One region of the Dorea sp. genome, then DNA from elsewhere that is predicted to be linked to it. Evidence: riboswitches for the same ligand, from Rfam matches in the RefSeq annotation. Region 1 holds a riboswitch; each other region holds the start of a gene.
What was found. Region 1 has a riboswitch for FMN ahead of ACWJAF_RS08765 (bifunctional diaminohydroxyphosphoribosylaminopyrimidine deaminase/5-amino-6-(5-phosphoribosylamino)uracil reductase RibD). Riboswitches for the same ligand answer to the same signal wherever they lie in the genome.
Positions count from the first base shown of each region.

Region 2: linked by a shared signal. The riboswitch ahead of ACWJAF_RS10105 (ECF transporter S component) and the one ahead of ACWJAF_RS08765 (bifunctional diaminohydroxyphosphoribosylaminopyrimidine deaminase/5-amino-6-(5-phosphoribosylamino)uracil reductase RibD) in region 1 are both predicted to bind FMN.
Region 3: linked by a shared signal. The riboswitch ahead of ribD (bifunctional diaminohydroxyphosphoribosylaminopyrimidine deaminase/5-amino-6-(5-phosphoribosylamino)uracil reductase RibD) and the one ahead of ACWJAF_RS08765 (bifunctional diaminohydroxyphosphoribosylaminopyrimidine deaminase/5-amino-6-(5-phosphoribosylamino)uracil reductase RibD) in region 1 are both predicted to bind FMN.

Region 1 is NZ_CDRRQK010000016.1:55,548-63,487, forward strand. Features, by position in the region: gene ACWJAF_RS08750 (carbon starvation CstA family protein) at 1-672, opposite strand, end outside; gene ACWJAF_RS08755 (HAD family hydrolase) at 1,146-1,790, opposite strand; gene ribH (6,7-dimethyl-8-ribityllumazine synthase) at 1,804-2,277, opposite strand; partial or broken gene ACWJAF_RS08765 (bifunctional diaminohydroxyphosphoribosylaminopyrimidine deaminase/5-amino-6-(5-phosphoribosylamino)uracil reductase RibD) at 2,319-2,543, opposite strand; FMN riboswitch at 2,750-2,864, opposite strand; gene ACWJAF_RS08770 (EAL domain-containing protein) at 3,020-6,388, shown strand; gene ACWJAF_RS08775 (5'-nucleotidase C-terminal domain-containing protein) at 6,478-6,612, opposite strand; gene ACWJAF_RS08780 (alanine/glycine:cation symporter family protein) at 6,779-7,940, shown strand, end outside.
Region 2 is NZ_CDRRQK010000021.1:6,390-14,329, reverse strand. Features, by position in the region: gene ACWJAF_RS10120 (Tex family protein) at 158-2,314, shown strand; gene ACWJAF_RS10115 (YitT family protein) at 2,493-3,389, shown strand; gene ptsP (phosphoenolpyruvate--protein phosphotransferase) at 3,452-5,071, shown strand; FMN riboswitch at 5,242-5,402, shown strand; gene ACWJAF_RS10105 (ECF transporter S component) at 5,625-6,254, shown strand; gene ACWJAF_RS10100 (VOC family protein) at 6,698-7,066, opposite strand; gene tsaE (tRNA (adenosine(37)-N6)-threonylcarbamoyltransferase complex ATPase subunit type 1 TsaE) at 7,318-7,743, shown strand; gene tsaB (tRNA (adenosine(37)-N6)-threonylcarbamoyltransferase complex dimerization subunit type 1 TsaB) at 7,731-7,940, shown strand, end outside.
Region 3 is NZ_CDRRQK010000022.1:14,406-22,345, reverse strand. Features, by position in the region: gene ACWJAF_RS10450 (MalY/PatB family protein) at 1-1,083, shown strand, start outside; gene ACWJAF_RS10445 (peptidase C39) at 1,114-1,734, shown strand; gene nadA (quinolinate synthase NadA) at 1,750-2,664, shown strand; gene ACWJAF_RS10435 (hypothetical protein) at 2,814-3,107, shown strand; FMN riboswitch at 3,306-3,420, shown strand; gene ribD (bifunctional diaminohydroxyphosphoribosylaminopyrimidine deaminase/5-amino-6-(5-phosphoribosylamino)uracil reductase RibD) at 3,658-4,794, shown strand; gene ribE (riboflavin synthase) at 4,776-5,429, shown strand; gene ACWJAF_RS10420 (bifunctional 3,4-dihydroxy-2-butanone-4-phosphate synthase/GTP cyclohydrolase II) at 5,448-6,665, shown strand; gene ribH (6,7-dimethyl-8-ribityllumazine synthase) at 6,699-7,172, shown strand; gene ACWJAF_RS10410 (hypothetical protein) at 7,212-7,511, shown strand; gene ACWJAF_RS10405 (winged helix-turn-helix transcriptional regulator) at 7,693-7,940, shown strand, end outside.

The DNA of each region.
Region 1 (7,940 bases):
TACATACATTGGGAAATGAAGTCCCAGTGCGATTGCTGCTACCAATAATACGATTGCAACTGCTGTATTAATCCACTTGTTGAATTTTGTGTATTTCAAAAACATTCCAAGTCCGACTGCTTCTAAGATAAATATCATAGAAGTAGTTGCGACTGCACCGTTAGCTGCAATTTTTGTTACTTTTCCGGCTTCACTTACAGAGAATCCGTTAAATGTTCCGGCTACAACGTCTGCGAATGCTGCAACTACAAGGATGCAGAACAGCCAGCAGAATAACAGGAATAATTTCTTACCTAATTTTCCGATATACTCTTCGATGATATATCCGATTGTACGTCCTTTATTCTTTACAGATGCATACATAGATGCGAAATCCTGAACCGCTCCAAAGAATACACCACCGATTAAGATCCACAAAAGCACCGGAAGCCATCCGAAGATTGCTGCCTGGATCGGTCCATTGATCGGGCCGGCACCTGCGATTGATGCAAACTGGTGACCGAATACGACGTTCGTATCGGCCGGTACATAGTCAACCCCGTCTTCCATCTCGTATGCCGGAGTTTTGGCATTTGGGTCAATGCCCCATTTGTTCTGTAGATAACGGCCATACAGGAGATATGCTCCTCCGAGAACAACGATGGCGATTATCATCATTAATATTCCACTCATAAACTATCCTCTTCTTTCTCTTTAGCATTTAGCGTTAAAAAATATATAAAAAAACGCCTTCGCTATCTTTTCAGATAACAAAGGCGGAATATTCTTCCGTGGTACCACTTTGTATTACTGCAGCTATCACTACCTACAACCACTCATTACTGTCATAATTAAACAGTCTCTTCTGTAACGTGAAGATGACGTCTCTGCTTACTTTATATTTTTCTGATATGAATCCATACACTTTCTACACATATTTCAGCGAGATGCTCCCAGGTGATATCACAAACTACCTTCTGCCGCTTCGCACCATCCGGCGGCTCTCTGAAAATCCGGATTTGATTTGTGACGTGTCCCTTTCATTGCATTTCTTATTTACTTTTTTTAGCTTACTTAATGTTTTACACTTTTTTCTTGTAAAGTGCAAGAGTGGAATTAAACATAATTTACAAAAATAGAATTCTATTTTTGTGCATTTTTTCACATTATATGATTCCGGTTATCTCTTCTACAGATTTCACAAAATAATCTGCTCCATCCAGTTCTCCCTTCTCACCATAGCCATACAGACATCCGATGAACGGACTTTTACAGGATCTGGCACATTCCAAATCCTGTCTTCTGTCTCCGATCACCAGATAAGGTCCCGGATAGTCCCGGACAATTTCCTGCACGATCTCCGTCTTAGGGCAGAATCCATACGATTCACAGTCATAAAACTGTTCAAACCATCTTTCCATCCGGAATTCTTCCCAATGTGCTTTGCGGTATGCCACTTTACAGTTGCTTAAGATCACAAGATGATATCCTCTGTTCTTCAAAGCCGTAAGCATCTCTTCCGCTCCCGGATACCACACTGCCCGGTGCTTCCTGATCTGCCTGACCATGGAATCTCCCACGATCGCACTCGCCTGATCTTTGTACCTCTGATCTAATTCCGGCAGAAATGTATCCCACATTTCTTTGCTGTTTAAGCCCAGCCATCCTGCGATCTGTGCCGTCTCTATCTTCTGTTCCTCTACAACATCCTGTTCTGTCAACCACTGATAAGCTTCCCTGAACGCCGGTTCATAGATTCCAATAGTATTATGTATCGTTCCATCATAATCAAAAATGATTGTTTTCACCATCGGCTGCACCTGATTAAAGCTGCTTCATCAGATTTACCATCTCAATTGCGGACAATGCACAGTCATATCCTTTATTTCCGGCTTTACTTCCTGCACGTGCGATAGCCTGTTCGATATTCTCTGTGGTGATCACCCCGAATAATACCGGAATTCCTGTTGCAAGTTCAACCTGTGCGATTCCTTTGGCTGATTCATTGCACACCAGATCATAGTGGGAAGTATCCCCGCGGATAACTGCTCCCACGCAGATGACTGCATCATACTTTCCGGACTGTGCCATCTTCTGTGCAGTCAGCGGAATCTCAAATGCTCCCGGTACCCAGGCAGCCGTAATGTTCTCTTCTTCTACCCCATGTCTTACCAGCCCGTCGACGGCTCCACCTAATAACTTGTTCACAATAATCTCATTGAATCTGGCAGCCACGATTCCGACTTTCATTCCCTCCGGTGCTACTACTTTTCCTTCTACTAAATTGATCTGTCTCATGATTTCTTCCTCCTATTCATTAAATCTTTTTATAATTCTATTTTCATCACTACATACGGTGTCTTTGTCGTAATATAATGAAAGAACACCGGGTTCAGACGGTCACATTCTTCCCGCATAAAATCCTGAACTACTGTAATTCCCGATTCACGCAATATCTGTGCACCTTTCCCTGCCACCTTTGGATTCGGATCCCTGGAACCAATCACCACTTTTTTGATCTTCTGTTCTATGATTGCTTCCGTACACGGCGGTGTCTTGCTCCTTTTTTTGCAAGCTGGATTGCCCGGAGCATGTATTCCCGATCCGTCATTTCTCTTCTTTCTTAGTTATAAAAAACCCCTGCAGGATACCTACAGGGGAAATGATCTGTTACATGTAACTGATAAATGATCTGTTAACCAAAAAAGCTCTGAAATGGATCACCATCTCAGAGCTCAGACACTACATTCATCTATTAAAATAACTGTACCATCATCTTCTTTCATCCAGACTATACTGTCGGCTCCGGAATCACACCGGATCATGCCTCTCGGCCCGCGGGCTTTACCGCCGGTAGGGAATCACACCCTGCCCTGAAGATTTCGTTTTTTTTATCATAATACTTTATATATCATTTGTAAAGCAAAAGTTTGGAAATGGCAAACTCCTTTTCACATTGCTTTCATCTGCCAATTTTGTTATTCTATACGTATAGATTATTGTCACCTAAAAATACGTAGAATCTAAAGGAAATCAAATTATGAAAATAGAGAAAAAAATATGGCTCTCGTTGATCGCATCTGTCTTATTTGCCGTTATCTTTTCCATCTGGATATTCAGACAGGATACTGTTCGGAACGATCTGCCTTTTGACAACACCACCTCACTGAAAACAACAAGCTCTAAAACTGACGATGCAAAAACGGAATATGTAATTCTGCCCGATGAATTCCACACGCAAAAATCCATTCTTTTCCGAACTACCCATACCGATGCGGAAGTCTGGCTGGATGGAAAACTTATTTATCAATATGGAAATGAAGAAAACGCACCAAAATTCATGAAATCACCCGGCTCCTGCTGGCATATTGTAGACATTCCGGCAAACAGTGACGCCAAGAAACTGACCGTCAAAATCATTCCTGTATATCAGGGCTATTACGGGAACCCGGTGCATCTTTTTCTGGGTACGAGGGGCGATTGTATTCTGAAGATTCTCAGCCAGAGTCTAGGAATACTGATCCTCAGTTGCGGTGTTTTATTTTTAGGATTTCTCTCTCTGGTATTGTATATTGCAGTGGTACGGAAGAAACAGGAGGATTTCTCCGAAGAAACATCTAAAATATTCCTGAATCTTGGAATCTTCTCCCTGTTGATCGCCTTATGGTCCCTGAAGCAATGTGGTTTTCTGCAGTTTTTAGTTCCGGATGGAAGAACACTGTATTTTATCGACTTCTTTACATTTTACCTCTTTCCTGTACCATTTAATTTCCTTTTGTATGATATTTGCAAAAGTAAATTCCGGAAAGGTGCCCTGTTCCTGTCTGTTTTTTATCTGATCAATATGGCTGCAGCCGTCCTTCTTCAGTGCATGGGAATTGTCGATATCTTCCTGATTCTTCCGTTCACGCATCTGATCATGTTTGTGAATGCAGCATATACGATTGGACTGATCCATTACGAAGCAAAACAGCTTGGAAACGAACTTGCCAGAAAATTCAGATACCCGATGTATCTCATTATGTGTTTTGCCTTATCGGAACTATTGGTTTATTATATCCGCAAATTCCAGCAGACATCTGTATTTCTTCCGCTTGGGACTCTGCTGTTTATCCTTATGCTGATCTGGATTCAGGTATCGCAATATTATGAGCAGTGTATCCAAAAGCAAAAACTGATCTACTTCCAGAAACTGGCTAATATAGATATGCTCACCGAAGCCATGAACCGGAATGCCTACGAAAATATGATTCGCTATCTGGACGAGCAGGAGCTGGAATTACATACAACCGGAGTTGTCTTATTAGACCTTGATAATCTGAAAGAAATTAATGATAACTTTGGCCACGAAAAGGGAGATGAAGCCTTAAAGCTTTGCTATCAGTGTATCCGTCAGGCTTTTCCATCAGAACAGAATTGTTTCCGGATCGGTGGAGACGAATTTGCTTATATTTTCCACAAAGATGAAAAAGAACTGATTGAAGATAAGATCCATAAACTGAAGTTGCTTCTAAATGAAAAGGATCAGGATCTTCCTTATTCTCTCAGTGTATCTTCCGGCTATGCCTATTATCATCCTGATACCGATATGGATTTTAAAGATATCGTAAGACGCAGTGATACTATGCTTTACCGTGAAAAACGAAGAAAAAAAATGTCACATTCTGCTTCTTCTCATCCGATGCTTTCTTCCGGAAAGCAATCTCATGCACAGGGAATCACGGATGAACTGATCACGCAGGAGAAAAAATACCAGCATATTTCACCGGCGGAATTATGCGGGATCATCGACCTGCTCAGTCCAAGTACCGATGACTATCTGTACTTTATTGATTTCCGGACCGACTTTTACTATATTGCGCCACAGTCACTGGAACGTTTCTGCGTTCCTCAAAATGCTTTTTACAAAGTTATGGAAACACACCGGGAGTTTGTATACGCCAAGGATTATCCGCTGTTGACCGCCGAATTCCGTGATCTGCTTACTACCAACCGTTGTATCCATAATATGGAATACCGCTGGCTGGATCTGAACAGGAATCCGGTCTGGATCAACTGCCGCGGATATCTTGTACGGGATGATTATCAAAAGCCTCTCTACATGGTTGGATGTATTAATGAGATTGGCGAAAAGCAGAAAGCAGATAATATCAGTGGCCTTTTCGGAGAGAATGGTCTGATTGAATACCTGAAGACACAGGAGACTCCTCTGGAAAATGGATTTCTGTTACGCCTTGGTATCGATAATTTCAAACCGATCAATGAAAAATTCGGATGGGATTATGGTGATTATATTCTCCGGAAAACTGCAGAGTGTATTTCGCACTGTATTTCAGGGGAACAGCAGGTATACAAATTATCTTCTGATGAATTTATCATCGTGGATGTTATTTCTGACGATAAGCAGACAGCAGTACACCTTTACAATAAAATCAGAGAAAACATCAACCAGTTTATTAAAAAGAATCATTATACGGCAATCTTTACGATTTCCGGTGGGATTCTCCCATTTTATAATCTTCTGGAAAATGAATATGATGAAATGATGAAGCGGACAGATTTTTCATTGAACACAGCGAAAAAACATGGAAGAAACCGTTATTATATTTTCAATGAGCAGGACTATCAACAGTTCTTACATCTGAAAGATATCAGCGATGTCCTTCATGCGGCAGTCATACATGACTTCCGTGGATTCTCTATTGCCTTTCAGCCATTGGTGAAAGCAGGCTGCAGACAGCCTTTTGGTGCGGAAACCTTGATGCGTTTTTCTTCCGGACAGTTCGGAACTATCTCACCGGCAGAATTTATCCCTATCCTGGAAGAAAGCGGTCTCATCATTCCGGCTGGCCGCTGGATCATACGGGAAGCACTACAGGCATGTAAAAAGATCCGTGAAACAGTTCCGGACTTTCAGGTCAGCATCAATATCTCACAGATACAGATTGAAAAGTCTGATGTGATACAGTATATCTCTGCTGAACTTGAAAATACCAAACTTCCTCCGGAAGCATTGATCGTAGAATTAACGGAAAGTGCTTTGCTGGAAGACAATTCCAATGCACGGCATTTCCTGAAGGAATTAAAAAAAGCCGGTATACGGCTTGCACTGGATGATTTTGGAACGGGTTATTCGAACTTTCATTATCTCAATGAGCTTCGTCCGGATATCATTAAAATTGACCGTTCCTTTACCGCACAGGCTATAAAAGACGCAAAGGAATATGATCTTTTAAAACGATTCTGCACTATGATACACTGTCTGGATATAAAAATCTGCATAGAAGGTGTGGAGACGGAGGATGAATGGGAAAAGATCCGGCTGATGGATCCTGATTATAGTCAGGGATATCTGTGGGGAAAACCTTGCTCTTTCGATGAACTTCTTAAAAAAGGACTCCGGGTTTAATAAAACCGGAGTCCTTGAATTTTTTTAAGGGCTTCCGCATCTTGAATTATCCTTTATTTTTCCGAACCAGGCAGATACTTCCTGCTCCGCTACTGAGCAACAGCAGTATCATCCAGATCCTGCCCATCTTTTTGCACAGAAAGCACACGGGCACCCGCCGGCTGCGCCGGATCGAAGCGGACGGTAATTCCGCCTAACTGCAGGAACTGAATTTTGAAGAACATTTATATCTTTTTCAATCTTCCAAATGTGTCCACTTAAAACATACAGAAAATTTCTTGACAACTTTTATATTTCAAGAGTATAATACAGAAAATTCACGCAATACAAAGAAGAGCAATGTTGTTCACAGCATTGCTCTTCTTTGCGTTTTAGGAAGGAATGGTAGAAATGGAAAAACTAAATGCAATCGTAACATCTATTGATAATTTTGTGTGGGGACCTCTCATGTTGATCCTCCTTGTCGGAACCGGTGTCGTTCTGACTATCCGGACGAAATTCCTGACTTGGAGAAATCTTGGTTACGCACTCAAAAGTACGTTGAGCAAAGAAGCGCGTACCCAAAGCCGGGGCGTCGGAGATGTCTCTCCTTTTTCCGCTCTGACTACTGCTCTTGCCGCTACGATCGGAACCGGTAATATCGTTGGTGTCGCCACAGCTATGGTATCCGGTGGTCCCGGCGCCCTTGTCTGGATGTGGATCTCGGCCGCATTCGGACTGACTTCAAAATTCAGCGAATGTATGCTTGCTATCAAATACCGGGAAGTCAATGCAAAGGGTGAAATGAGCGGCGGTCCTATGTATACAATGAAAAAAGGACTCCATAATAAAACGCTTGGAACCATACTTGCATGGTTATTTGCACTTTTTACCGTCATTGCTTCATTTGGAATCGGTAACATGACACAGGGCAATTCTATTGCCAGCGCTTTACATACAACATTTTCCATTCCTACATGGATTAGCGGTATCATTATCACCGTATTATCCTTATTAATCATTGTAGGAGGAATTAAGTCTATCTCTAAAGTATCTTCTGTCGTTGTACCTGCTATGGCAATTTTTTATGTGATCTGCGGTCTGATCGTAATTATTGGAAATATTTCCAATCTTCCGTCCGGAATCGCAATAATCTTTCAGATGGCATTTTCTGTAAAGGCTGTCGGCGGCGGCCTCTGTGGTTCCATCGTAGCATCCATGATGAGTGCCATGAGATATGGTGTTGCCCGTGGTGTCTTTTCTAACGAAGCCGGCATGGGTTCTGCCGCAATTACAGCAGCTGCCGCAACAACAGACAATCCTGTCCGCCAGGGATATATCAATATGACCGGAACATTCTGGGATACCATTGTTGTATGTACGATTACCGGTCTTGCAATTGCTTCCTCCGGAGTGCTTGGCATGACAGATGCTTCCGGCGAATTACTGACGGGATCCGACATAACGATTGCCGCCTTCCAGACAATTCTTGGCTCCGCAGGCGGCTGGCTTGTCACGATCGGAATCACCTTATTTGCCTTCTCTACCATCTTAGGATGGGAATATCATGGAG
Region 2 (7,940 bases), on a different contig from region 1:
TTTTCAAGAAAACAGAGTGAACTCTGTATTGTCCATTCCATTGCATAGAGTAGTGAATTCAGTTATAATTATCCGCGGTGACAAGGGGAAATTTTGCTGTTGTACACACAGTGCTGAAAACCCCTTTTGAATACAGCAGAAAGGTATAGGCAAATGTATGGATATTAATCAGGTGATTACCGGAGAACTTGGTGTCAAAAGATGGCAGGTAGATGCTGCGGTAAAATTAATTGATGAAGGCAACACGATTCCATTTATCGCAAGATATAGAAAAGAAGCAACGGGAACGCTGGACGATGCACAGCTTAGAACCCTGTATGAAAGATTGTTATATCTGCGCAATCTGGAAGAAAAGAAAGAACAGGTATTGGCAAGCATCGAAGAACAGGGGAAGCTTACAGAAGACCTTAAGAAGCAGATCCTGGCAGCAGAGACGCTGGTTGTAGTAGAGGATCTGTACCGTCCGTACCGACCGAAAAGGCGGACACGTGCAACCATCGCAAAAGAAAAAGGACTGGAACCACTGGCAGCACTTATTACATTACAGAAGGCTGATAAGCCGGTAGAGACTTATGCGCTCGAATATGTGAATCCGGAAAAAGAAGTTGCTACTGCAAAAGAAGCAGTTGACGGGGCAAAGGATATCATTGCAGAATCTGTATCAGATGAAGCAGATTACAGAAGCTGGATCAGAAAAGCAACCATGCAGAAGGGAAAAGTCATTTCCCAGGCAAAGGATGAAAAGGCAGAATCGGTCTATGAGATGTATTATGACTTTGAAGAGCCGGTCAGCAAGCTTGCAGGACACCGCGTGCTTGCACTCAACAGAGGGGAAAAAGAAAAATTCCTGAATGTTAAGATCGAAGCACCACAGGAAGACATCATCCGTTATCTGGAAAAGAAGATGATCCATGGGGACAATCCATATACAACTCCAATTCTACAGGAAGTAGCAGAAGACAGTTATAAGCGTCTGATCGCGCCGGCAATCGAAAGGGAAATCCGCAGTGAATTGACAGAAAAAGCAGAAGATGGGGCAATCAGTGTATTTAAAAAGAACCTGCACCAGCTTCTGATGCAGCCTCCGATCGTCGGACGGACGGTTCTTGGATGGGATCCGGCCTTCCGTACAGGTTGTAAGCTTGCAGTAGTAGATCCGACCGGAAAAGTCATTGGAACGACGGTTATCTATCCGACGGCACCGACAACACCGAAGAAGATCGAAGCGTCCAAAGATTTATTAAAGAAGATTATTCCAAAATACAATATCACACTGATCTCAGTGGGAAATGGAACCGCATCCAGAGAATCAGAGCAGTTCATTGTAGAACTCTTAAAAGAAATTCCACAAAAAGTGCAGTATGTAATTGTAAATGAAGCAGGGGCTTCGGTATATTCAGCAAGTAAGCTTGCGTCGGAAGAATTTCCGAAATTTGACGTAGGACAGAGAAGTGCGACGTCCATCGCAAGAAGACTGCAGGATCCGCTTGCCGAACTTGTAAAGATTGATCCAAAATCAATCGGAGTCGGTCAGTATCAGCACGATATGAATCAGAAAAAGCTAAGCGAGGCATTATCAGGAGTTGTAGAAGACTGTGTGAATAAAGTAGGAGTTGATCTCAACACGGCTTCAGCACCGCTTCTTTCATATATTTCCGGAATCTCTGGTGCAATTGCTAAGAATATTGTGGCATACAGAGAGGAAAACGGAAGATTCACAGATCGTAAACAGCTGTTAAAGGTTGCAAAACTTGGACCAAAAGCATTCGAACAGTGTGCCGGGTTTATGAGAATCCAGGGCGGAGACAATCCGTTAGACGGAACAAGCGTGCATCCGGAATCTTACGAAGCAGCAGAAAAACTTCTGAAAAAACAGGGATTTTCACTGGATGATATCACAGGTGGAAAACTGACAGGTCTTTCGCTTACAATCGGTGATTATGCGAAGGTTGCAAAAGAACTGGAGATTGGTGAGATTACCTTAAGAGATATCGTAAAAGAGCTTGAAAAACCAGGCCGTGATCCACGTGACGAGATGCCAAAACCAATCTTAAGAACAGATGTCCTGGATATGAAAGACTTAAAAGAGGGCATGATCTTAAAAGGAACAGTAAGAAATGTAATTGACTTTGGTGTATTTGTCGATATCGGAGTACATCAGGATGGACTGGTTCACATTTCCGAAATTACAGATAAGAAATTTATTAAGCATCCACTGGAAGTAGTAAGTGTAGGAGACATTGTGGATGTAAAGGTCATGAGCGTAGATCTCAAAAAGAAGAGAATCCAGCTTACGATGAAGGGGATTAATTAAAAGTAATATCAGATGTAAAGCGTGTCTGAATCACCATGCGTTCGGAAGGAGCTGACGGTGGCAGGTCCTGCAGATATAAAGAATTTTATACAGGCGGAGAATAAAAAAATAAATATGAAGGTGTGGCGTAATGGGGAATGCCACATTTGTACAAAGTATACAGAGAGGATTGGAAACAATGAAGAATAATTGGGGAAAAACTTTGATGACACTGCTCGGTGTACTGGGCGGAAATCTTACGCTGGCTTTTGCAGTAGCAGCTTTTATCATACCTAATGGAATTATTATGGGCGGGGCAACAGGTATCGGTCTTACAATCAGCCATTATTTACCGGTTAATCTGTCTGTGATCATATTTGCAGTCAATGCGATGCTGTTCATTTTAGGAGCGGTATTTCTTGGAAAAAAATTCGCACTGACAACGATTATAAGTACATTTACCTATCCGGTATTTTTATCGGTTGTACAGTCGATTCCGGGGATTGATCACGTGACAGATAATGCAATGCTGGCAGCTTTGTATGGAGGTGTGATACTTGGAATCGGAATTGGTCTTGTGGTAAGAGTTGGAGCTTCCACAGGAGGAACAGATATCCTTGCACTTGTGTTACACAAATGGTTCCATATCCCGGTTGCTGTATTTTTATATATTGTAGATTTTTCTGTTCTGGGAATCCAGATGCTGTTTTCTGATTCGGAACAGATTCTGTATGGTATTTTGAACCTGGTTTTAAGTACCATCGTTTTAAACCGTATGATGCTCCTTGGAAAATCACAGATCCAGCTCTTTGTAATATCGGATAAATATAGAGAAATCCGTGAAAAAGTGTTAAAAGAAATCGATGCAGGAGTAACGATGGTAGATATCGAGACCGGATACGGAGAAAAGAAGCAGCAGGGGGTATTATGTGTCATCCACAGCAGAAAACTATATTCTGTAAAGGAAGCAATCCAGGAGATTGATCCGAAAGCATTTATTACGATCACACAGATCAACGAAGTAAGAGGACGTGGATTTACCATGGAAAAGCTTCGTTATGATGAGGTGAACGAGAACAAAATTACGAAAAACTAGACTTTACTCGTATTGTGAGTTAGAATGTTAACAAAGAATGAAGGAAGGAAGAGGTATCATTTATGGAGACGTATACTGGCAAATCAATATTTAAAGGAATTGCAATTGGAAAAATATTGTTCTACCAGAAGGGAGAACAACCTGTAAAACGTATGAAAATAGAAGATACTGCTGAGCAGATCAAACGTTATGAGGATGCCCGCGCAAAAGCAGCAGAGCAGTTACAGGGACTGTATGAAAAAGCGTTAAAAGAAGTTGGAGAAGCGAACGCAGCTGTATTTGAAGTACATCAGATGATGCTGGAAGACGATGATTATATCGATTCTGTTGTTAATATCATCGAGACACAGCAGGTAAATGCAGAATTCGCTGTGGCAACTACCGGAGACAACTTCGCGAAAATGTTTGCTGAAATGGAAGACGATTACTTCAAGGCAAGAGCGGCAGACGTAAAAGACATTTCCGAGCGTATGGTAAATATCTTAAGCGGTAATGAAAGCGGCGGAGCAATCGGAGACGAACCTGTAATCGTAGTAGCAGAAGACCTTGCACCAAGTGAAACAGTTCAGATGGACAAAGAAAAACTTCTGGCATTTGTAACAAGACTTGGATCTGCAAACTCTCATACAGCAATTCTTGCCAGAACAATGAATATCCCGGCATTGATCGAAGTAGACATCAAAGAAGAGTGGAATGGTAAGATGGCAGTTGTAGATGGCTATACAGGCACATTCTACATTGATCCGGATGAAGAGACTCTTAAGAAAATGCAGGAGAAAAAGGAAGAAGACATCAAAGCAAGAGAACTTCTTCAGAAATTAAAAGGAAAAGAAGACGTTACTGTAGATGGAAAACATATCAAATTATATGCCAATATCGGTGGAGTAAAAGACGTTGCAAGTGTACTTGCCAATGATGCAGCCGGAATCGGTCTGTTCAGAAGTGAATTCTTATATCTGGAAGCAGATAATTATCCGGATGAAGAAGCGCAGTTCCAGGCATACAAGACAGTTGCAGAGAACATGGCAGGTAAAAAAGTAATCGTACGTACACTTGATATCGGAGCAGATAAGCAGGTAGATTACTTCAACCTGGATCACGAAGAGAACCCGGCTATGGGATACCGTGCAATCCGTATCTGCTTAGACAGAAGAGATATCTTCCGTACACAGCTTCGTGCACTGTTACGTGCCAGCGCTTATGGTAATATCGGAATTATGTATCCAATGATCATCTCTGTAGATGAAGTAAAAGAAATCAAGAAGATCGTAGAGTCTATCAAGGCAGAACTGACAGAAAAAGGAATCGAGTATGGTAATGTAGAACAGGGTATCATGATCGAGACACCTGCAGCAGTTATGATCAGTGACCTTCTGGCAGAAGAAGTAGACTTCTTCAGTATCGGAACAAACGATCTGACCCAGTATACACTGGCAATCGACAGACAGAACAGTAAACTTGACAACATCTACGATGCACATCATCCGGCAGTACTCCGCATGATCCAGAAGACGATCGAAAATGGACACAAGGCAGGATGCTGGGTTGGTATCTGTGGAGAACTCGGAGCAGACATGACTCTGACAGAGACATTCCTTAAGATGGGAATCGACGAATTATCCGTATCACCAACATTCGTACTCCCAATCAGAAAACTGATCCGCGAGATGAGCACAAAATAAGAATGATTCAAGTTATGAATCAAATTATTATTCGCTTGAATTTTATTGCGTAAGAAAGTGATTCAGGCGAGAAGGGTGTTCCTTTTGAACAGCAATCCAAATATAAATGTGATTGGAGTTAATTAGCTGTTGCGAGGGAGAGTAATCTGTATTATAATATCTGAGAAAAGAAGATTCTTCGGGGCAGGGTGCAATTCCCAACCGGCGGTAAAGTCCGCGAACTGATTTAAAAAAATGACTGTTCAGTAATAACAGGACAGGTATCAGAAAAATCAGCCGATCTGGTGAAATTCCGGAACCGACAGTAAAGTCTGGATGAGAGAAGGATGATGCGATAATTGCAGAATTAATATTTGAAAAATCATAGCCCCGGTACTTCAAGTGCCGGGGTTTTTGCTGTAAGTGACAGGAGAGATGATATACCAACGTGTACATCCACTTTCTAAGATGCAGGATTATTTCAAATAAATTACAAGTGACAATTTGCTAATCGCATGGTTCGAATTAAGAAGTTTCTTCCTTTAGAAATTTATAAGTTTAAAGGAGAAGAAAGATGAGTACAGAAGTAATGGCAAAACAAAATGAAAGAAACAGAAACAAGATCAGAACGATGGCACAGATCGGTATGCTCTCAGCAATTGCAACCGTATTGATGCTGTTCGAGATCCCGCTTCCATTTGCACCATCGTTTTACGAGATTGACTTTAGTGAAGTACCGATCCTGATCGGAAGCTTTGCAATGGGGCCGCTCGCAGGAGCTGCAATAGAATTTATCAAGATTTTATTAAACTTTGCAATCAACGGAACCTTAACAGCAGGAGTCGGTGAAATCGCAAACTTCCTGATTGGATGTTCCCTGGTTGTGCCGGCAGCAATGATATACCGCAAAAAACACACCAGAAACGGCGCCTTGCTTGGCATGGTGACAGGAACCGTCTTCATGACCGTAGTCGGATGCTTCATGAACGCCTACATCCTGCTCCCTGCATACGCCAAAGCCTTCGGAATGCCACTTGATGCGCTGGTAGGAATGGGAACAGCAGTCAACAAACATATCACAGACATCAAGACATTTGTGATTCTGGCAGTAGGACCGTTTAATCTGCTGAAAGGAACATTGGTGTCATTGATAGTGTTCCTGGTTTATAAAAAAATAAGTCCGATCTTAAAAATGAATGCGTAGGATTGCTGTTTAATACACTAGTTCATGGTGGCCTCCCGGTCCATGAGAAAGCGCTGGTATCCTATTTGCTGCTAGATGTCACGATGCAGAAGTTCTAAGGAAGTCCGACTTTCCTAAGGACGAAAGGGACTCCGCTCCAAACTCGCCGTTCGGCTCAAACAGTGTCGCTCCGTCCCTTTAACGGAAAGTCAAACTGCCTAAGAACTTCTACACATCGCGCCAAAAAACGCTGCAAACAGGATACCAGCGCTTTCTCATGTCGTGATTGGCAGGCGATAGTGTATGAAATAGTTGGAGGGCGTAACCGTGAATGCTTACCCCGGGAGTATCATAAAAAGAACTACCGGGGTAAGCATTCTCAGTTACGCCCTCCATTTAATACATTAAGTATCGCATACGCAAGGACCGGGAATCCACCCCAAATTAATGTATTAAACAGCAATTTATTCTGCCGGACAAATCTCCACCCAATACCCATCCGGATCATTGATAAAGTAAATACCCATCTCAGGATTTTCAAAACAGACACAATCCATTTCCTTATGGAATGCAAACGCCGCATCCATATCATCTGTCTGCATAGCCAGATGAATCTCGTTATCTCCAAGATCATAAGGTCTGTCCATATCACGAAGCCATGTAAGCTCTAATTTGTGCGGGGTAGTATCATCGCCTAAGAAGACAAGCTTAAAACTTCCGTCATCTGCAACCGTTTCTTTTGTAACTTTCAGTCCAAGAGCTTTTTTGTAGAACTCAATAGACTTATCAAGGTCAGCAACATTGATATTATTGTGATAAAAAGTGAATTTCATAAGTATTCCTCCTGATAAAATAATGAATTGTAATTGTCAGACAATATGTACAGACAGCCGGTATCTTTAGTGTTATTATTCATGATACCTAAGTATGCAATAGAAGCTGCCGATGGCAGATCCTATGTATTACCTTATGTTTCTGAGTATAACATGAGTAGCAGAAGAAAAAAAGATGTGTTATACTTAAAGATACTGAATAATAATAACAATGTAACATAAAAAGTGTGAAATATAGAAAGGGAGCGCTTATGATAATAGAGACAAACAGCGAAAAAGAGACATGGGATCTTGGCTTTAGGCTGGGTGAAAAGGCCTGCGCTGGACAGGTGTATACACTGGTGGGAGATCTTGGAGTAGGAAAGACTATATTTACCAAAGGACTTGCCAAAGGACTGGGAATAGAAGAACCGGTCAGCAGCCCGACATTTACTATTGTGCAGATCTACGAAGAAGGAAGACTTCCTTTTTATCATTTTGATGTGTACAGAATCGGTGATGTGGAAGAGATGGATGAGATCGGTTACGAAGATTATATCTATGGAGAAGGCGTAAGTCTGATTGAGTGGGCGAATCTGATTGAGGAAATATTGCCGGAACATTATACAGAGATTAAAATAGAAAAGGATCTGGAAAAAGGATTCGATTACCGGAGGATTACGATATGCGAATATTAGCATTAGACAGCTCAGGCCTGGTTGCCAGCGTAGCTGTAGTAGAAGACGGGGCAATGGACGACCAGGTCGTTGCCGAATATACAGTTAATTATAAAAAGACACACTCCCAGACATTGCTTCCAATGCTGGATGAGATTGTAAAGATGACAGAGATGGATCTTAACACCGTTGATGCAATCGCGGTTGCAGGCGGACCG
Region 3 (7,940 bases), on a different contig from region 1:
CTTCCGCTCTGGGTAGCAGATATGGATTTCCCGACAGCACCGGGAATCCAGGAAAGATTAAGTGAAGCAGTTGCTCATGGAATTTACGGATACAGCGAAGGAAAAGACGATTATTTCCTGGCAGCAGCCGGATGGTATGAGAAACATTTCGGATGGAAAGTGGAAAAAGAATGGCTGATCAAGACACCGGGCGTGGTATTTGCACTTGCTATGGCAGTGAAAGCTTATACAGAAGAGGGCGACGCAGTCCTTCTGCAGCAGCCGGTATATTATCCATTCAGCGAGGTGATCACAGATAATCACAGAAGACTGATCAATAATCCACTTCAGCAGGTAGACGGACATTACAAGATCAACTTCGAAGAATTCGAGCAGAAGATCGTAGATGAAAAGGTAAAATTATTCTTAATGTGCAGTCCGCACAACCCGGTTGGACGTGTATGGAAAGAATGGGAGCTTCGTAAGATCGGAGATATCTGTCTGAAACACAACGTACTGGTAGTCAGCGATGAGATCCACAGTGACTTTACATATGGAGACAATGTACACCATGTATTCGCATCGTTGGATGAAAGATATGCAGCGATCACTACCACATGTACTGCACCAAGTAAGACATTTAACATCGCCGGACTTCAGATTTCGAATATCTGGATTTCGAATCCGGAACTTCGTGCAAGATTCCAGGCAGAAGTGACGGCAGCCGGATACAGTCAGGTGAACCTGATGGGACTGGTAGCATGCCAGGCAGCGTACGAAACAGGTGAAGAATGGTTGAAAGAATTAAAACTCTATCTGGCAGAGAACCTGGATTACGTCCGTACATTTTTAAAAGAAAATCTTCCGGAGATCAAGCTGACAGAGCCGGAAGGTACCTATCTTCTGTGGCTGGACTTTAAGAGTCTTGGCATGAAAGAAGAGCAGTTAAAAGACCTGGTAGAGAACAAAGCAAAGCTCTGGCTTGACAGTGGGGCGATGTTTGGACCGGACGGAGAAGGATTTGAGCGTATAAATATTGCGTGTCCACGAGAAATTTTAAAACAGGCATTGACACAACTGGTTAATGCGGTGCATGATAGATAAGTGAGAATATGTTAAAGAAGGGAATTTTTCATGAAGAATCCACTGCACTATCAATTTTCCGAATATGACTGCGGACCAACAACGATGCAAAATGCAATCAGCTATTTATTTGAGAGGGAGGAGATCCCGCCGGAGATACTTAGAAATATTATGCTATATTGTCTGGACTGCTATAGTTCTGACGGTAATCCGGGTGAAAGCGGGACTTCCTGTGCGGCAATGATGTTCTTAAGTAACTGGCTGAACAGTATGGGCAATATCGATAAACTGGCTGTTTCCAGCAAATATCTGTCCGGGAAATCCGTCTATATCGGAAATGAAAGTTATGTGAACGATGCACTAAAACGCGGAGGTGCCGTGGTTTTACGTCTGTATACAGATGAATGGCATTACGTACTTTTAACCGGAGTGGAAGGTGAGAATGTACGGATGTTTGATCCTTATTATTGTGACCAGGATTATGAACAGAAGGATATCATAAGAGTTCTGGATCAGCCGACCTGTTGCAACCGGATCGTTCCATGGAAGTATTTTAATAAGACAGCACTTAACATGTATTCCCTAGGACCGTACGATGGGAGAGAAGCTGTGGTCTTATTTAATGAAAAGACCAGGCTTACGGAGGAAGAGACCATCGAATACTTTATTTAGAGGTGAAAGTTTGAAATGAACGAAGAAATCAAAAGCGAAATCCAGAAACTGAAAAAAGAAAAAGATGCTGTTATCCTGGCACATTATTATGTAGATGGGGAAGTACAGGAGATTGCAGATTATGTAGGAGACTCTTATTATCTTGCAGAGATCGCAACAAAAGTGCCGGAAAGCACAATCATTTTCTGCGGTGTATCTTTCATGGGAGAAAGTGCGAAAATCTTAAACCCTGAGAAGAGAGTCGTAATGGCAGACGGTCATGCAGACTGTCCGATGGCACATATGGTAGATGTGGACAAGATCAGAGAAGTAAGAAAAGAATATCCGGATGTATCCGTAGTCTGTTATGTGAACTCGACTGCAGAGATCAAAGCAGAATCCGACGTCTGTGTAACATCATCCAATGCACTGAAGATTGTAAAGAATCTTCCGAATAAAGATATCTTCTTTATCCCAGATGAGAACCTTGGCCGTTATGTGGCAAGCCAGCTTCCTGAGAAACACTTTATCTTCAATGATGGATTCTGCCACGTACATAAGAGCATCCATAAAGAAGAACTTCAGAAAGCCAAAGAAGCACATCCGGAAGCACTTGTACTGACACATCCGGAATGTACGGGAGATATTCTGGAATTATCCGATTTTATCGGAAGCACATCACAGATCATCGATTATGCGACAAAGTCAGATAATAATACATTTATCATCTGTACCGAGATGGGTGTGTTCTATGAACTGCACCAGAAGAATCCAGAGAAGAAGTTCTACTCTGTAGGACACAGACAGTTCTGTCCGAATATGAAGATGGTACGTCTGGAAGGTGTAAAAGAAGCACTCGAGACTATGCAGCCGGAGGTCAATCTCGGTGAAGAGATGCGCCAGAAAGCAGCACTTCCACTGGAGAAGATGCTGAAGCTGGCAGCACAATAAGCCAGGGTAAGCCAGGGGGACGGGACAAGGGGTTTTTTTAGTGTCCCGGTGGCCCAAGTAAGAAGAAAAATTTGATTACACAATTGGATTACACATAGAAAGACTTCGTATCTAACAGGGGATACGAAGTCTTTTTTAACGGAATACAGTTGAATTGTTCAAAACCGACAGTAGAGCGTTGGGAGAGAAGTGAAGACGTTATCCGCGGACCAATTGTTCTATTTCTTAAGATGCTGCAGAAGTATCCGGAATATGAACAGGAAGTTAAAGTTCCGGAAAAAGTGTGGCCTCTCAGAATCTGGTATAAAGCGGATTATACAGGATACGAAGGACTGGCAGAGTATATGATATCGCATCTTCTGAAAAAGTCTACGTTGGCTGAACAAGAATTTGTATGTTATGACCTGGAAGAAATCAAATATGGAACGATGGTTTATAATTAATAAAGGAATATTACAAAAGAGAGGTAGTAGCGAATGAAATTTCATAGTTTGTAATTGAGATTAGAGGAAAATGTTTCGGACAATTGAAGTCGGTGGCAGGTTCTGCAGATAAGGAATTTCCGGATTTTGCAATAATATGGAAAAAGAAATAGAAATTTTACTTTACAAAGCACATATAAAGTACTAAGATAAAAGAAAAGATATCTTCAGGGCAGGGTGAAATTCCCTACCGGCGGTAAAGCCCGCGAGCCGAAAGGTATGATCCGGTGAGATTCCGGAGCCGACAGTACAGTCTGGATGAGAGAAGATGATGGTACAGTTAAGTTTTGCAATGAATGTAGTATCAAAGCTCTGAGATGGTAATCCATTTCAGAGCTTTTTGTAAAATAATATTTTAGAGAAACATTTATCAATTTTGGAAAACAAATCGTGCCCCCTGTAGATAATCTACAGGGGGTTTTTGCATAGTAAAGTATGCAAGAAAAGCTGTTCTTTTGTATATCAAAATAAGAATTGAAATAAGAATTAAAATAAGAAAGAAGGAATAGAAGTGACAGATAAAGATTACATGCTCCGGGCAATCCAGCTGGCCAAAAAAGGAGAAGGCTGGACGAATCCGAATCCAATGGTAGGTGCAGTAATTGTAAAAGATGGGAGGATCATAGGAGAAGGTTATCATAGAAAATGCGGAGAACTTCATGCAGAACGTAATGCACTCGCATCTCTTACAGAATCAGCGGAAGGCGCAACGTTGTATGTTACACTGGAACCTTGCTGCCATTATGGTAAGACTCCACCATGTACAGAAGCAATTATTGAACAAAAGATTAAAAAAGTAGTGATTGGTTCCAGAGATCCAAATCCGGAAGTAGCTGGAAAAGGTGTACGGATACTGAGAGAGGCTGGTGTTACCGTAACAGAAGATTTTATGAGAGACGAATGTGACCGCCTCAATCCGGTATTTTTCCATTATATTACAACGAAGACGCCTTATGTGGTGATGAAATATGCAATGACGCTGGATGGAAAGATTGCGACGAAAACAGGCGCATCAAAATGGATTACCGGAGAAGCAGCAAGAGCAGAAGTACAGCAGATGCGCCACCGGTATATGGGAATCATGGCCGGTATCGGAACCGTGCTTGCGGATGATCCGATGTTGAATGTCCGGGTAGAAGGTTTGAAAAGCCCGGTCAGGATTCTGTGTGACAGTAAGCTTAGAATTCCGCTTGACAGTCAGATTGTAAAAAGTGCAGGAAAGTACCGGACAATCGTAGCTTATGCGGATTTTGGAAATGACAAAGAGAAACAAGAAAAAACAGATATATTACATGCCATGGGAGTAGAGACTATCTGCTGTCCGGATGAGAATTGTCAGATAGATCTTAAGAAACTGATGCATGATCTTGGAAATGAAGGCATTGACAGTATCCTTCTGGAAGGAGGAGGAACGTTAAATGACAGTGCGTTGCGGGCAGGAATCGTAAAAGAAGTACAAGCCTTTATCGCACCAAAGATATTTGGCGGCATGAATAGTAAGACACCGGTGGAAGGCATCGGAGTTGATATTCCTTCCGAAGCAGTGAAATTAAAATATACAGATATCTGTCAGATCGGGGAGGATATTAAGATTACATGTCAGGTGTGTGAAAAAGAACAGGAGGAGTCATGTTTACAGGAATCGTAGAAGAGAAAGGAAAAGTCCGGTATATGCAGCTTAACGGAGAATCGGGAGTCCTGGCGGTGAAAGCAAAAAAAGTGCTGGAAGGTACGAAGATTGGTGACAGCATCGCAGTAAATGGAGTGTGTCTGACGGTCACATCACTTCAGCCGGATGGATTTACTGCGGATGTGATGGCAGAGACAATCCGACGGAGCAGTCTTGGAAGCTGCAAGGCCGGAAGTTATGTGAATCTGGAACGGGCAATGGCAGCAGATGGAAGATTCGGAGGGCATATTGTAAGTGGCCATATTGACGGAACCGGTGTGATACGCTCCATGATCAGGGAAGAGAATGCCATCTGGGTGTCTATTGGGACATCACAGAAGATATTACATCTGGTCGTAGAAAAAGGATCTATCTGTATAGATGGAATCAGCCTGACAGTGGCGAAAGTGGACGAAGCAGGTTTTCAGGTGTCAGTCATTCCTCATACAGGAGAAGAAACTACGCTTTTGGAAAAAGCGCCGGGTGATCCGGTCAATCTGGAAAATGATGTAATCGGTAAATATGTAGAAAGGCTGCTTGGCATTGATAAAAATAAAGAAGAAAAAAAAGAATCCGGAATTACGATGGAGTTCCTGGAAAAATTCGGATTTTAGAACAGGAGGATATATATTATGTCACAAAAGTATCAATACAACACAATTGAGGAAGCATTAAAAGACTTACGGGAAGGAAAGGTCATCCTGGTTACGGATGATCCGGACCGGGAGAATGAAGGAGATCTGATCTGCGCGGCAGAATTTGCAACACAGGAAAATATTAATTTCATGGCGACTTATGCGAAGGGACTGATCTGTACACCGATGAGTGCGGAGATTGCAGCGGATCTGAATTTTCCTCCGATGGTTGCGGAGAACACAGATAATCACAGTACAGCATTTACCGTGGCAGTGGACCATGTGGACACAACGACCGGTATCTCGGCAGCAGAACGTTCGTATACCATTATGAAATGTGTGGATGAAGAGGCACGACCGGAAGATTTCAGAAGACCGGGACATGTATTTCCACTCATTTCCAGAAAAGGTGGGGTTCTGGTACGTAATGGCCATACAGAAGCAACGGTGGATCTTGTGAGACTTGCTGGATTAAAAGAATGCGGTGTGTGCTGTGAAATCATGAAAGAAGACGGAACCATGATGCGGACACCGCAGTTGTGGGAACTTGCCAAAGAACATGGTCTTACATTTATCACAATCCGTGATCTGCAGGATTATCTGAGGATACATGAAAAACATGTAAAAGAAGAAGCAGTTGCAGACCTTCCGACGCAGTATGGTGATTTTAAAATCCATGGATATATCAATGATATTACAGGGGAGCATCACCTGGCACTGGTAAAAGGTGATATCGGAGATGGCGAAGACGTACTTTGCCGTGTGCATTCGGAGTGCCTGACCGGAGATGCATTTGGTTCACTCAGATGTGACTGTGGGCTGCAGCTTCAGACGGCGATGCGCCAGGTAGAAGCAGAAGGAAGAGGCATCATTCTTTATATGAGACAGGAAGGAAGAGGAATCGGTCTGATCAATAAGATCAAGGCATATGCGCTTCAGGAACAGGGATATGATACCGTTGAGGCAAATGTAAAGTTAGGATTTGCACCGGATCTCAGAGAATACTGGATCGGGGCGCAGATATTATCAGACCTTGGCGTGAAATCATTGAGATTACTGACTAACAATCCGGAAAAAGTTTATGGACTTGGTGGTTTTGGGCTGAAGATTAACGAAAGAGTACCGTTAGAGATTCCACCGCAGAAGTATGACCTGAAATATATGAAGACAAAACAGGAAAAGATGGGACACATTTTCAAAGAAATAAATTTATAAAACATTTATTAAAAATAACAGGAGGAAGAAATCATGAGACAGATCAATGTAGTAGAAGGAAAAGTAGTAGCACCAGAGGGAATGAAAGTTGGTATTGTAGCGGCAAGATTCAATGAGATTATTGTAAACAAATTATTAGGCGGGGCAGTTGACGGACTGGTCAGACATGGAGTAGAAGAAGAGAATATTACAGCAGCATGGGTACCGGGAGCATTCGAGATTCCGATGACCGCACAAAAGATGGCAAAATCAGGAAAATACGATGCAGTTATCTGCGTAGGTGCAGTTATCCGTGGGGATACATCACACTATGATCTGGTGTGCAACGAGGCAGCCAAAGGAATTGCACAGGTGGAACTTGCAACAGGAATTCCGGTATTATTCGGAGTTATCACAACAGAAAATATCGAGCAGGCGATTGCGCGTGCCGGAAGTAAGGCGGGAAATAAAGGATATGACTGTGCACTGTCAGCCATCGAAATGGTGAACCTGATGAAGCAGCTCTAATTGAGAAGAAAAAGATAAGGAAAAGTGATAATAAAGACGATGGTAAAAACAATCATATTTGACTATGATGGAACAATCCATAACACACTTAGAATCTATGAACCGGCATTCCGGAAAGCTTATCAGTGGCTGGTTGAACAAAATGTTGTGGAAGAACAGAAGATTGAGTCATCCCGGATTGCAGGCTGGCTTGGACTTAACAGTAAAGAAATATGGTATCCGGGGGCGGAAAAGATGCTGACAACGTTAAAGAACCGGGGATATCATTCGCGACTCATTATTACACCTTCCAAAGTTATCGTTACAACACCAGGCGCAGATAATAAAAAAGAAATCTAATAAAATGGTTACTAATAAATTTCTTAGTAACTTCAAAAAACATCACCTTCAGGCTATAATGGAGTAAAACACATGGCTTGAAGGTGATTTTATATGCCAAAGTATGTGCGAAAAGTTGCCGGTGGCAATTTTTTTGTATCGCCATGCGTTTGGAAGAAGCTGCCGGTGGGAGGTTTTTTTGATGGCAAAATATAAGAAAAAATTAGAAGATGACATACGATGTCCGCTCGAATATGGACTGACAATATTTGGCGGGAAGTGGAAGTCGCGCATTATCTGTGTACTGTCAGCGAAAAAAAGACTGCGCTACAGTGAGATACGCAAGGAAATGTATAACATCACAGATGCGGTTCTTGCATCAACATTAAAAGACCTGATAGAAGATGGAATTATAGACAGAAAATCTTATGACGAGATTCCACCAAAAGT